Gloeocapsopsis sp. IPPAS B-1203: one gene and its partners. The protein of the gene in region 2 interacts with the protein of the main gene of each other region in a pairwise test. Links are inferred from orthologs where the notes say so. Each region holds a gene or a part of one and is shown on either strand. Other genes may lie near its edges.

Region 1 (3,008 bases), on a different replicon or contig from region 2:
AACGAAAACTGCAATGATTGCTAAGCCTCGGCAAAGTGAAACAGGATGACAGCAATTCCAAAAATCACAATTCGGCGATCGCGTAACAACTGCGATATACCTGAAGCTTGATGATGTTCGCCTAAAAATTTAGGTAACTGAATATATAGGACAACATTGTCTTGTTGCCTCAATAAAGAGAAACTTTAGCGTTAATAGCGCTTATTAGGTATAAAGATAAAAGCTTGCATAGCTATTAGTTAAAGATAATGCGTTTTGTCCAAACACTTATTTATGCTTTAACTATTTACCATAACTTTTCAAGACCTTATTTACCTATTCTTAACTTAAGAGCAATCTAATATAGCAGTAAAAATATCTATAATTTCTGTAAAAACTCAGTGACAGACTATAATGCGTTACTTTAAAAAACAGTCTACAATATTAGCATTTATCATAATTATTTTTGTAGTATTCACTACAGTTAAATCTTTAGCTGCAACTGAAATTAAATGGACTACGGTTGCACCTTCTCCGGTGGGAACTGGAGAGGCAATGAGTGCAGTAGTCGGTGGTAAATTATATCAATTGGGCGGATATACTTCTAATTGGAGACCAACAAATCGCGCGGATGTATACGATCCAGCAACAAATACGTGGCAGCGACTTGCAGATATACCAGTAAGAATCACGCACGCAGGAGTTGCAGCCGACCCAGGAAATATTTACCTAGCAGGTGGGTATGTTGGTAAGCCTGAAGGTGGACAGTTATTTGCGACAAGAAAAGTTTTACGCTACAACATTGCAACAAATACCTGGTCTGAAATGCCACCATTACCACAAGCTAGAGGGAGCGGTGGATTTAGTAATTTGAAAGGGGAATTGCACTTCTTCGGTGGAGCAGATCTTAATAGAATTGACCGTGGCAATCATTGGGTACTAAAGCTTAACAATCTCGCTGCTAATTGGCAACCAGCAGCGCCTTTACCCAATCCGCGCTCGCACTTAGGAGATGCAATTGTCAACGGCAAGATTTATGCGATCGGCGGGCAGCATAGTTATGATGACTACTTAACGACACAAAATACCGTCCATGCTTGGAATCCTGCAACTCAGCAGTGGGCGAAAGTGGCTAATCTACCACAAGGTCGTAGTCATATTGGGGCTGCAACTTTTGTCGTTAATGGAGAAATATATTTAGTGGGTGGCGAAGTTAAACACGAGATGGCAGTTAATCAGGTAACAGTGTATAATCCTAAAACAAATTCATGGCGTGAGTTAACGCCATTACCTACTAAACGCCACTCAGGAGTTAGTGGTTTTATCAACGGTAATATCTACTATTCTTCAGGCGCTCCAGCTTTCAACAAAACAGTGTACCGAGGTAGATTTCAGCTGGTAAATTAGGAAAATTCCTTCAAGAATGTTGCATTTGCACAAAAGCATCTAATAACACGTCAGGAATTGGTCTAGGGCGCATTGTCATTGAGTCTACCCATACCCATAAAGCTTCAGCTGTCACTAATAAGTGGTCGTTGCCATGCTTGCGAATTTCATAGCGCCGAATCGCACGCGTACCGCGCATTTCTTGCAACCAAGTACGGACTTCTAGAGTGTCACCAGCGATCGCCGGACGAAGGTAATCAATCTCAATCCGGCGCATCACAAAAACACCACCGAGTTGACGATAAACATCTAAAGAAAAACCAAGATGTTCTAAATGTTCAATCGCGGCTTGTTCGAGGTAATGTTGATAGACTGAGTTATTGACATGACCCAGAGCATCCATTTCATAATGACGTACCCTTAGCTGTGTTGTAAATGGTTGCATAATGAGGGGCAAGGGGCGAGGGGCGAGGGACAGAGGAGACGGAAAGTTATGAGTCAGAAGTGTTGAGTTTAAGAGAGTCATGAAGTGTTAACCTCAACATTCAACACTACTCACTAACCACTATCCACTAATTACTCACTATACGCTTCCATTGGTAAACACGAGCAGACGAAATTGCGATCGCCATAAGCATTATCAATGCGTCCAACAGTAGTCCAGAATTTGTGTTCGCGAGTTTGTGGTGTTGGATAAGCAGCTTGTTCGCGGGAGTAAGAGTGTTGCCAATCAGCAGCAATCAAAGTCTCAGCAGTATGCGGGGCATTTTTCAAAACATTATCCTGCATATCTACCTTACCTGCCTCAATTGCCGCAATTTCTTGGCGAATTTGAATCATTGCCTCACAAAAGCGATCCAATTCTGCTTTTGATTCACTTTCTGTTGGTTCTACCATCATTGTGCCAGCAACAGGCCAAGAAACTGTAGGCGCGTGGAAGCCGTAATCCATTAAACGCTTGGCAATGTCGTCTACCTCAATTCCGGCAGATTTCTTGAGCGATCGCAAATCTAAAATACACTCGTGCGCAACTAAGCCTGATTTGCCCTTATATAACACTGGGTAGTAAGGTTCTAAGCGGTGGGCAATGTAATTCGCATTGAGAATCGCGACTTTAGTTGCTTGCGTTAGTCCTGCCGCACCCATCAGCGTAATATACATCCAGGAAATCGGTAAAATACTGGCACTACCCCAAGGCGCGGCAGCGATCGCCCCGATACTTTGTTCATCACCAATCTCCACCACCGGATGTCCTGGTAAAAACGCAATAAGATGCGCTGCAACTCCGATTGGTCCCATTCCTGGACCACCGCCACCATGGGGAATACAGAAAGTTTTGTGTAAGTTCAAGTGACACACATCCGCACCATAATCGCCAGGACGACAAATTCCGACTTGGGCGTTCATATTTGCCCCATCCATGTAAACTTGCCCGCCGTGGGCGTGGATAATCGCGCAAATATCCTTAATTTGTGCTTCAAAAACACCATGTGTTGAAGGATACGTCACCATCAAAGCCGCAAGTTCGTGACTGTGTTTTTCAGCTTTTGCTTGCAGATCATTAATGTCAATATTGCCTTGTTTGTCACAAGCGATCGCCACGACTTTCATCCCCGCCATCACTGCACTTGCGGGATTTGTCC
Region 2 (3,506 bases):
CTAGCGTTATCAGCAAGTCAGGCTGACGTTTTATCCACAATTTAAGACGCAATTTAGGCATTTCTCAGATAAAAGTGAACACAAGATGCCCATCCCACAGTGATTTGATGTTTTTTTTGTAGGGTAGGCTTCTAGCCTGCCTATGCCGTAACAAGAAAACCCACGTTAGTGGGCTGCTAAAAAATATGCCTGTTAAGGACTCACAATATTTAAAGGTTTGAGAACACCTAACACATTGATACAATCAAACCATTCCTGATGGCGCTTGCATCGCTGGTTGAACTTGCGGCTGGAATTGGAACAAGGAGTATACCACATTTCGGCGAATATTAGTCATCATATCCAAAAACAACTCATATCCTTCGCTCTTGTACTCAATTAATGGATCTTTTTGTCCATAACCGCGCAATCCTACCGATTCGCGCAACGCATCCATTTGTTGTAAATGTTCGCGCCACAAAGTATCAATCTGCTGCAAAATAAAGAATCGCTCAGCTTGACGCATTAATCCTGGTTGAATTTGATCGACCTGTGCTTCCTTAACATCATACGCAATTCGTACTTGCTCGTGAAGGAAAGTTTTAATTTCACTTACCGAAAGATCTTCCATCTGATTCGGTTCTAAATCAGCCAGAAGATAAACAAATTCTTTGACCTTGCTCACCAAATTTGTCAGATCCCACTCTTCTGATGGCAAATCGGGATTAATATAATAATCCACAATTTCATCCATCGTTTTTTCGGCGTACTTAATCACCAACTCTTTCAAGTCCAAACCTTCAAGAACGCGGCGACGTTCAGCATAAATTGCTCGACGCTGGTTATTCATCACCTCGTCGTACTCAAACACCTGCTTACGGATGTCGTAGTAGTACGTTTCGACTTTCTTTTGCGCGCCTTCTAAACTGCGAGTCAGCATCTTAGACTCAATGGGCATATCTTCTTCAACCTTAAAGGCACTCATCAAGCCCGCAACGCGATCGCCGCCAAAAATCCGCAGTAAGTTATCTTCCAAACTCAAGAAAAAGCGCGTCGAACCAGGGTCGCCTTGTCTTCCGGCGCGTCCCCGCAATTGGTTATCAATACGGCGTGACTCGTGACGTTCCGTTCCAATGACATGCAAGCCACCAAGTTGCACAACCTCATCATGTTCGCGGGATGTAAATTGCTCGTATTCGCGTAACAGAGCATTATAAACTTCTCGCAGCTTTTGAATCACAGGATCGTCAGTCGGCGCTTTTTCTGCTGCAACTGCGACTTTATCTTCAGCCGCGAGTTCAGGTAAACTGCGCTCGCCATACTCTCTTACAGCAAATTCTACTGCTGTTTTCAGTTGTTGCTCCAATTCCCGCGATAGCTGAGTTGGGAAAATCTGCGGTGAGGCTTTCCATGTTTTGACTTTCTTGCCAGGAACAAAACCTTGACCGCTACCACTACTTGATGCGGGTAAACCTGATGCTCTTTCTACTGCAAAAATATCTTCATCTTCGGGTTGCACAATCCGAGGCATAAAGTATTCGCGCAGCTTAAGTCGTGCCATGTAATCCGCATTACCACCGAGAATAATATCGGTTCCGCGACCCGCCATGTTTGTTGCAATTGTGACAGCGCCTTTACGACCAGCTTGGGCTACAATTTCCGACTCGCGTTCGACGTTCTCCGGTCGGGCATTGAGTAAGTTGTGCGGTACGTTACGTTGACTTAATAAGGCACTGAGATATTCCGATTTTTCGACACTTGTGGTTCCTACTAAAACAGGGCGACCTTGTTCGTGCATTTCGGTACATTCTTCGGCGATCGCCTGCCACTTACCTCGTTCTGTTTTATATACCACGTCAGATACGTCTTGACGTCTGGTAGGACGATTTGTCGGAATAATCGTCACTTCTAACTTATAAATTCTTTCAAACTCTGCTTCCTCTGTTTTTGCTGTTCCGGTCATCCCTGCTAATTTGGGATACAGCAAAAACAAGTTTTGATAAGTAATTGTTGCTAAAGTTTGTGTTTCTGGTTGAATTTCAACTCTTTCTTTTGCTTCGATTGCTTGGTGTAGTCCATCACTCCAGCGCCTTCCTGGAAGAACTCGTCCTGTGAACTCATCCACAATTATGACTTCATCATTACGGACAATATATTTAACGTCTTTGACGAACAGTTCTTTTGCCTTAAGTGCGTTAAAGATGTAGTGTGCCCAAGGGTCGTTAGGATCGTATAAATCTTTAACTTGCAGCATTTCTTCTGCTGCTGCGAAACCTTCATCCGTTAAAATGACGTTGTGAGCTTTTTCATCAACTTCGTAGTGTTCCTCTTTTTGTAGCGCAGCAGCGACTTGGGCGGCTTGCAAATATTTTTCTGTTGGACGTTCAACTTGTCCAGAAATAATCAGAGGCGTCCGTGCTTCGTCTACGAGAATTGAATCAACTTCGTCAATCACACAGTAGTTAAAAGGACGTTGTACAACTTCCTGAATGGAAGAAGCCATATTATCGCGCAAGTAGTCAAAGCCTACCTCGCTGTTTGTGACATAGGTAATATCGCAATCATAGTTTTTCTTGCGTTCTGATGGTCCCATTCCTGCTTGAATCAAGCCGACACTCAGCCCCAAGAAACGATGAATTTGACCCATCCACTCAGCGTCACGGCGTGCCAAGTAGTCGTTAACTGTAACAATATGTACGCCTTTTCCTGAAATGGCATTGAGGTAAGCAGGAAGCGTTGATACCAACGTTTTGCCTTCTCCAGTTTTCATTTCGGCGATCTGACCTTGATGTAGGATTGTTCCACCGAGAATTTGTACATCAAAGTGACGCATTCCTAGCACTCGTCTTCCCGCTTCTCGCACTACTGCAAAAGCTTCTGGCAGCAGATCGTCCAAGGTTTCGCCTTTATCCAACCGCTGCTTAAACTCTGCTGTTTTGCTACTAAGTTGCTGATCGGAAAGTGCTTGAATGTCTTCCTCAAGGAGGTTGACTTCTGTAACGTAAGGCTGGAATTTTTTGAGCTTACGAGCGTTAGGGTCGCCCAGCAAGTTTTTCAGCATGGCAGGTAAAGGAAACTTTAGAAATTATTCTGATTTTTGAGCATAAAGATGGAGTTAGCAAACTGCAAGCACTTGATTTTTGATTGAATACACGTCTACAAGTGAATTACAGCTAAAAACTCAAACATCTTATTAGTCTGTCTTGGCTAGATGCTCTAAGTTTAGACTATATCCATCGTATCATCTTGCTCTCAGGAAGGGTGGCAATTAAGGTGCGGATCGCCCTGCAACTAAAATCGAATTCCTACTTGACCGTTGACTCCCCGAACTGAGTTATAGCCAACACCGACAACTAAGTTACTAGCTGTGTCTACCTGTAAACCACCCGACAAAGCTATACCTTGATCGTCAGAATATAAACCAATACCAACGTAAGGAGAAATCACAGGTAAACCAAAAAATTTGAGCACATCTACGCCAGAAGAACTATCTGGTCCTCTACCTAATTCAACACCCAAATCAAAGA
Region 3 (2,949 bases), on a different replicon or contig from region 2:
TTTATTTACCAAGGTCGCCTTGCTCCAGAGAAGAATGTAGAGCCACTGCTACGCGCCTGGAAGTATTCAGAAATGCATCCACAGAGTAAATTGCTCATTGTGGGTGATGGTCCTTTAACACCTTCGCTAGAACCATTCTATGGTCCTGAACATGGGATTCATTGGCTTGGTTTTATTGCAGAAGAAGAACAGCGAATTGAAATTCTCCGAGGTTGTGACGTATTTATTTTGCCATCCTTGGTCGAAGGACTTTCGATTTCTCTACTAGAGGCTATGGCTTGCGGTGTTGCTTGCTTAGCGACTGATGTTGGTGCAGATGGAGAAGTTTTAGAAGCTGGTGCTGGTGTTATTCTCACTCCACGTCGGGTAGAATCGCAGCTACGAACCTTGCTGCCACTTTTTCAAGACCATCCTGAGTTAACCACTTTATTAGGTGACAAAGCACGTCAGCGAGTTGTAGAACGCTATACGCTTAGCCAGAACATTACTCAGTTAGAAAAGCTGTATGCTCAAGTTTTGGAGCAACAACATTTTCATTTGAGTCGCGGAGCATAGAGGGGCAAGGTGGTGCTTTGCCCGTAGGGTGAAGAAGTAGGACAGAGGAGAAGAGAGTATTACGAGTTGATATCAGCTCTATGTCTCTGTAATGACCATCCTAATTGTGTTGGTTGTTCATAGATACGCTTGAGCGTGTTCGCATCTCTAGCAGAGATTAGGGGAGGATTGCGTACTTGAGCAAAGTATAAAGCATCACTTTGTAATGAACTATGTCCCCAAATTCCTAAGGCATGACCAAACTCATGCCGTGCTGCCGCTTGAAGATACTGACCTGCTTGACTAGGACTAAGTAAAATAGAGCAACGATGTGATAGCAAGTTGTTGCTGTTAATGTAAAACTCGTAGCTTGTTTCTGCAGAACGTGCTCGTGGCATTTGATTAGGGGCTATTCTTAATGGAGGAGATGAGCGCATAATTTTGATGTCAGCGCCTTCGGGTTGTGCTATCACTTGCAAAGGTAGATAGACGCTCCACTCTTGAATTGCCTGTAAAACTTCATTCGCCCAGCTTTGTAAGATATCTGCATCGCTACTTTCTAGTTGTGGTTGTTGGATATAAACCTTAATTGGAAATTGCGACCAGATCAAGTAACCAATTTTTGTTGGTTTAACTTCTAGAAAGTAATCATCACTATTAGTTTGATCGTACCACTGAGCTAAGGTAGCGGGAAGAGGATGTGGCTTTGAAGGTGGTAAAATTACTGATTCACTGTGTTGCGATTGAGGTGTTTCCGCTGCGATAACCAATGAATTACTACCAACACTATTGCCGTGTAAAACAACTAACAGTGCTGCGATCGCAGCTAATCCCCACATAAAAATCTGCCGTAAAACAGACTTGATTCGCATTAATAAAATCAATGCAACTAGGTTACTGAGTTAACCAATTAGCACTAAGAACAACAGTGAAACTCAGAAAAAGTACTGCAAGTGTCCAAGTCACGCGATTTAGGGTAGTTTCCGCGCTTTTAGTGCTACTAAATAATTGTGCTTGTCCGCCGATCGCACCAATACCATCTCCTTTGGGACTATGTAACAGTACCAAAACTGTTAAACCAATCGCAGATATTACCCAGAGGACTTCTACAATGTTGTAAACTGTCATGCCGATCAACTCCAAAAATAAAAACTAACGGGCTTTATAGAGCCGATTGCACGGGAGTACGTATTCTTTGATTCTGATCCCCAACTGGTTTTAGCAGCGAGTGTCCAGTCATCTCGGATGGCTGCGGTAGCTGGAGTATGTCCAAAATAGTTGGAGCAATATCACACAAACGACCACCGCTACGCAAACTGACGTCTCCACCATACCCTGGTATTTTAGCTCGTTCGCCTTCAATTAAGATCAGCGGTACGGGGTTAGTTGTATGCGCCGTCCAAGGATTGCCTTGTGGATCTCGCATATATTCAGCATTGCCATGATCTGCTGTGACAATAGCAGTGCCACCTGCTTGACTGATACTTTCTAGCAAACGTCCTAAACAAGTATCAACTGTTTCTAGTGCTTGGACGGTTGCTTCTATTTGTCCTGTGTGTCCCACCATGTCAGGATTAGCGTAATTGATCACCACCAAGGAGTAAATACCTTGTTTAATTGCATTAGTAGCAACATCAGTCACAGCTTCAGCTGACATACTCGGAGCGCGATCGTAAGTTGCTACCATCGGACTCATGACAAGTTCTCGCTCTTCGCCTGCAAATGGTTCTTCTAAACCACCGTTGAAGAAGTAGGTAACGTGGGCATACTTTTCGGTTTCTGCTGTGCGAAATTGTTTAAGCCCATGTTCAGAGATTACTTGCCCTAAGATATTGTTCAAGTTTTGTGGTGTAAAAGCAACCGCTACTGATAGCTCAGGATCGTACTGCGTAAATGTGACAAAGGATAAAGGTTTAATCTTCTCTTTGCGCTCAAAGCCATCGAATTCTGGCGCAACAAAGGCTTGGGTAAGTTGTCTTGCTCGATCTGGACGAAAATTGAAGAAGATAACTCCATCACCTGATGCTACCGCTCCTGATGCTACACGATGAGGAACGACAAACTCATCGGTGACTCCGGCATCGTAGGAAGCTTGTAAAATTTCAAGAGCAGAGCGACCATCTCCTTCTCCATCTTGAGCCATCACATCGTAGGCAAGTTTAACTCGATCCCAACGGCGATCGCGATCCATTGCGTAATATCGTCCGCTAATTGTGACAATTTCCCCGATACCAATCCTTGCGGTATAGTCTTGAATCAACTGAATGATACCAACACCCTCTGTGGGCATTGTATCGCGACCATCTGTAATTGCATGAATACATACTTGAGTCATGCCTTGGGCTTTAGCAAAGTCAAGCAATCCTAACAAATGGTTAACGTGAGAATGAACACCACCTTCTGAGCAAAGACCAA

The links.
Region 1: the proteins of secA (region 2) and CSQ79_RS20910 interact in binary tests that used the Escherichia coli proteins (3 or more experiments, as listed by UniProt). The link is inferred for Gloeocapsopsis sp. IPPAS B-1203 from one-to-one orthologs.
Region 3: the proteins of secA (region 2) and secG interact in binary tests that used the Escherichia coli proteins (3 or more experiments, as listed by UniProt). The link is inferred for Gloeocapsopsis sp. IPPAS B-1203 from one-to-one orthologs.

The regions. Positions count from the first base shown.
Region 1 is NZ_PEIG01000014.1:5,064-8,071, forward strand. The notes cover bases 104-2,950. They hold CSQ79_RS20910 (acyl-CoA thioesterase), read right to left. Parts: upstream 1,811-2,950; coding sequence 1,397-1,810; downstream 104-1,396. Other genes in these bases: CSQ79_RS28265 (hypothetical protein), read right to left, coding at 104-173; CSQ79_RS20905 (Kelch repeat-containing protein), read left to right, coding at 394-1,386; gcvP (aminomethyl-transferring glycine dehydrogenase), read right to left, coding at 1,942-2,950. Also shown: more of CSQ79_RS28265, read right to left, coding at 21-103; more of gcvP, read right to left, coding at 2,951-3,008.
Region 2 is NZ_PEIG01000023.1:29,038-32,543, reverse strand. The notes cover bases 45-3,389. They hold secA (preprotein translocase subunit SecA), read right to left. Parts: upstream 3,041-3,389; coding sequence 245-3,040; downstream 45-244. Other genes in these bases: CSQ79_RS25730 (hypothetical protein), read right to left, coding at 3,271-3,389; CSQ79_RS25740 (flippase), read right to left, coding at 45-61. In the rest of the region: more of CSQ79_RS25740, read right to left, coding at 1-44; more of CSQ79_RS25730, read right to left, coding at 3,390-3,506. UniProt on the Escherichia coli protein: Required for protein export, interacts with the SecYEG preprotein conducting channel.
Region 3 is NZ_PEIG01000006.1:43,773-46,721, reverse strand. The notes cover bases 46-2,833. They hold secG (preprotein translocase subunit SecG), read right to left. Parts: upstream 1,663-2,833; coding sequence 1,429-1,662; downstream 46-1,428. Other genes in these bases: gpmI (2,3-bisphosphoglycerate-independent phosphoglycerate mutase), read right to left, coding at 1,697-2,833; CSQ79_RS12015 (peptidase), read right to left, coding at 615-1,406; CSQ79_RS12020 (glycosyltransferase family 4 protein), read left to right, coding at 46-555. Also shown: more of CSQ79_RS12020, read left to right, coding at 1-45; more of gpmI, read right to left, coding at 2,834-2,949. UniProt on the Escherichia coli protein: Subunit of the protein translocation channel SecYEG. Overexpression of some hybrid proteins has been thought to jam the protein secretion apparatus resulting in cell death; while this may be true it also results in FtsH-mediated degradation of SecY.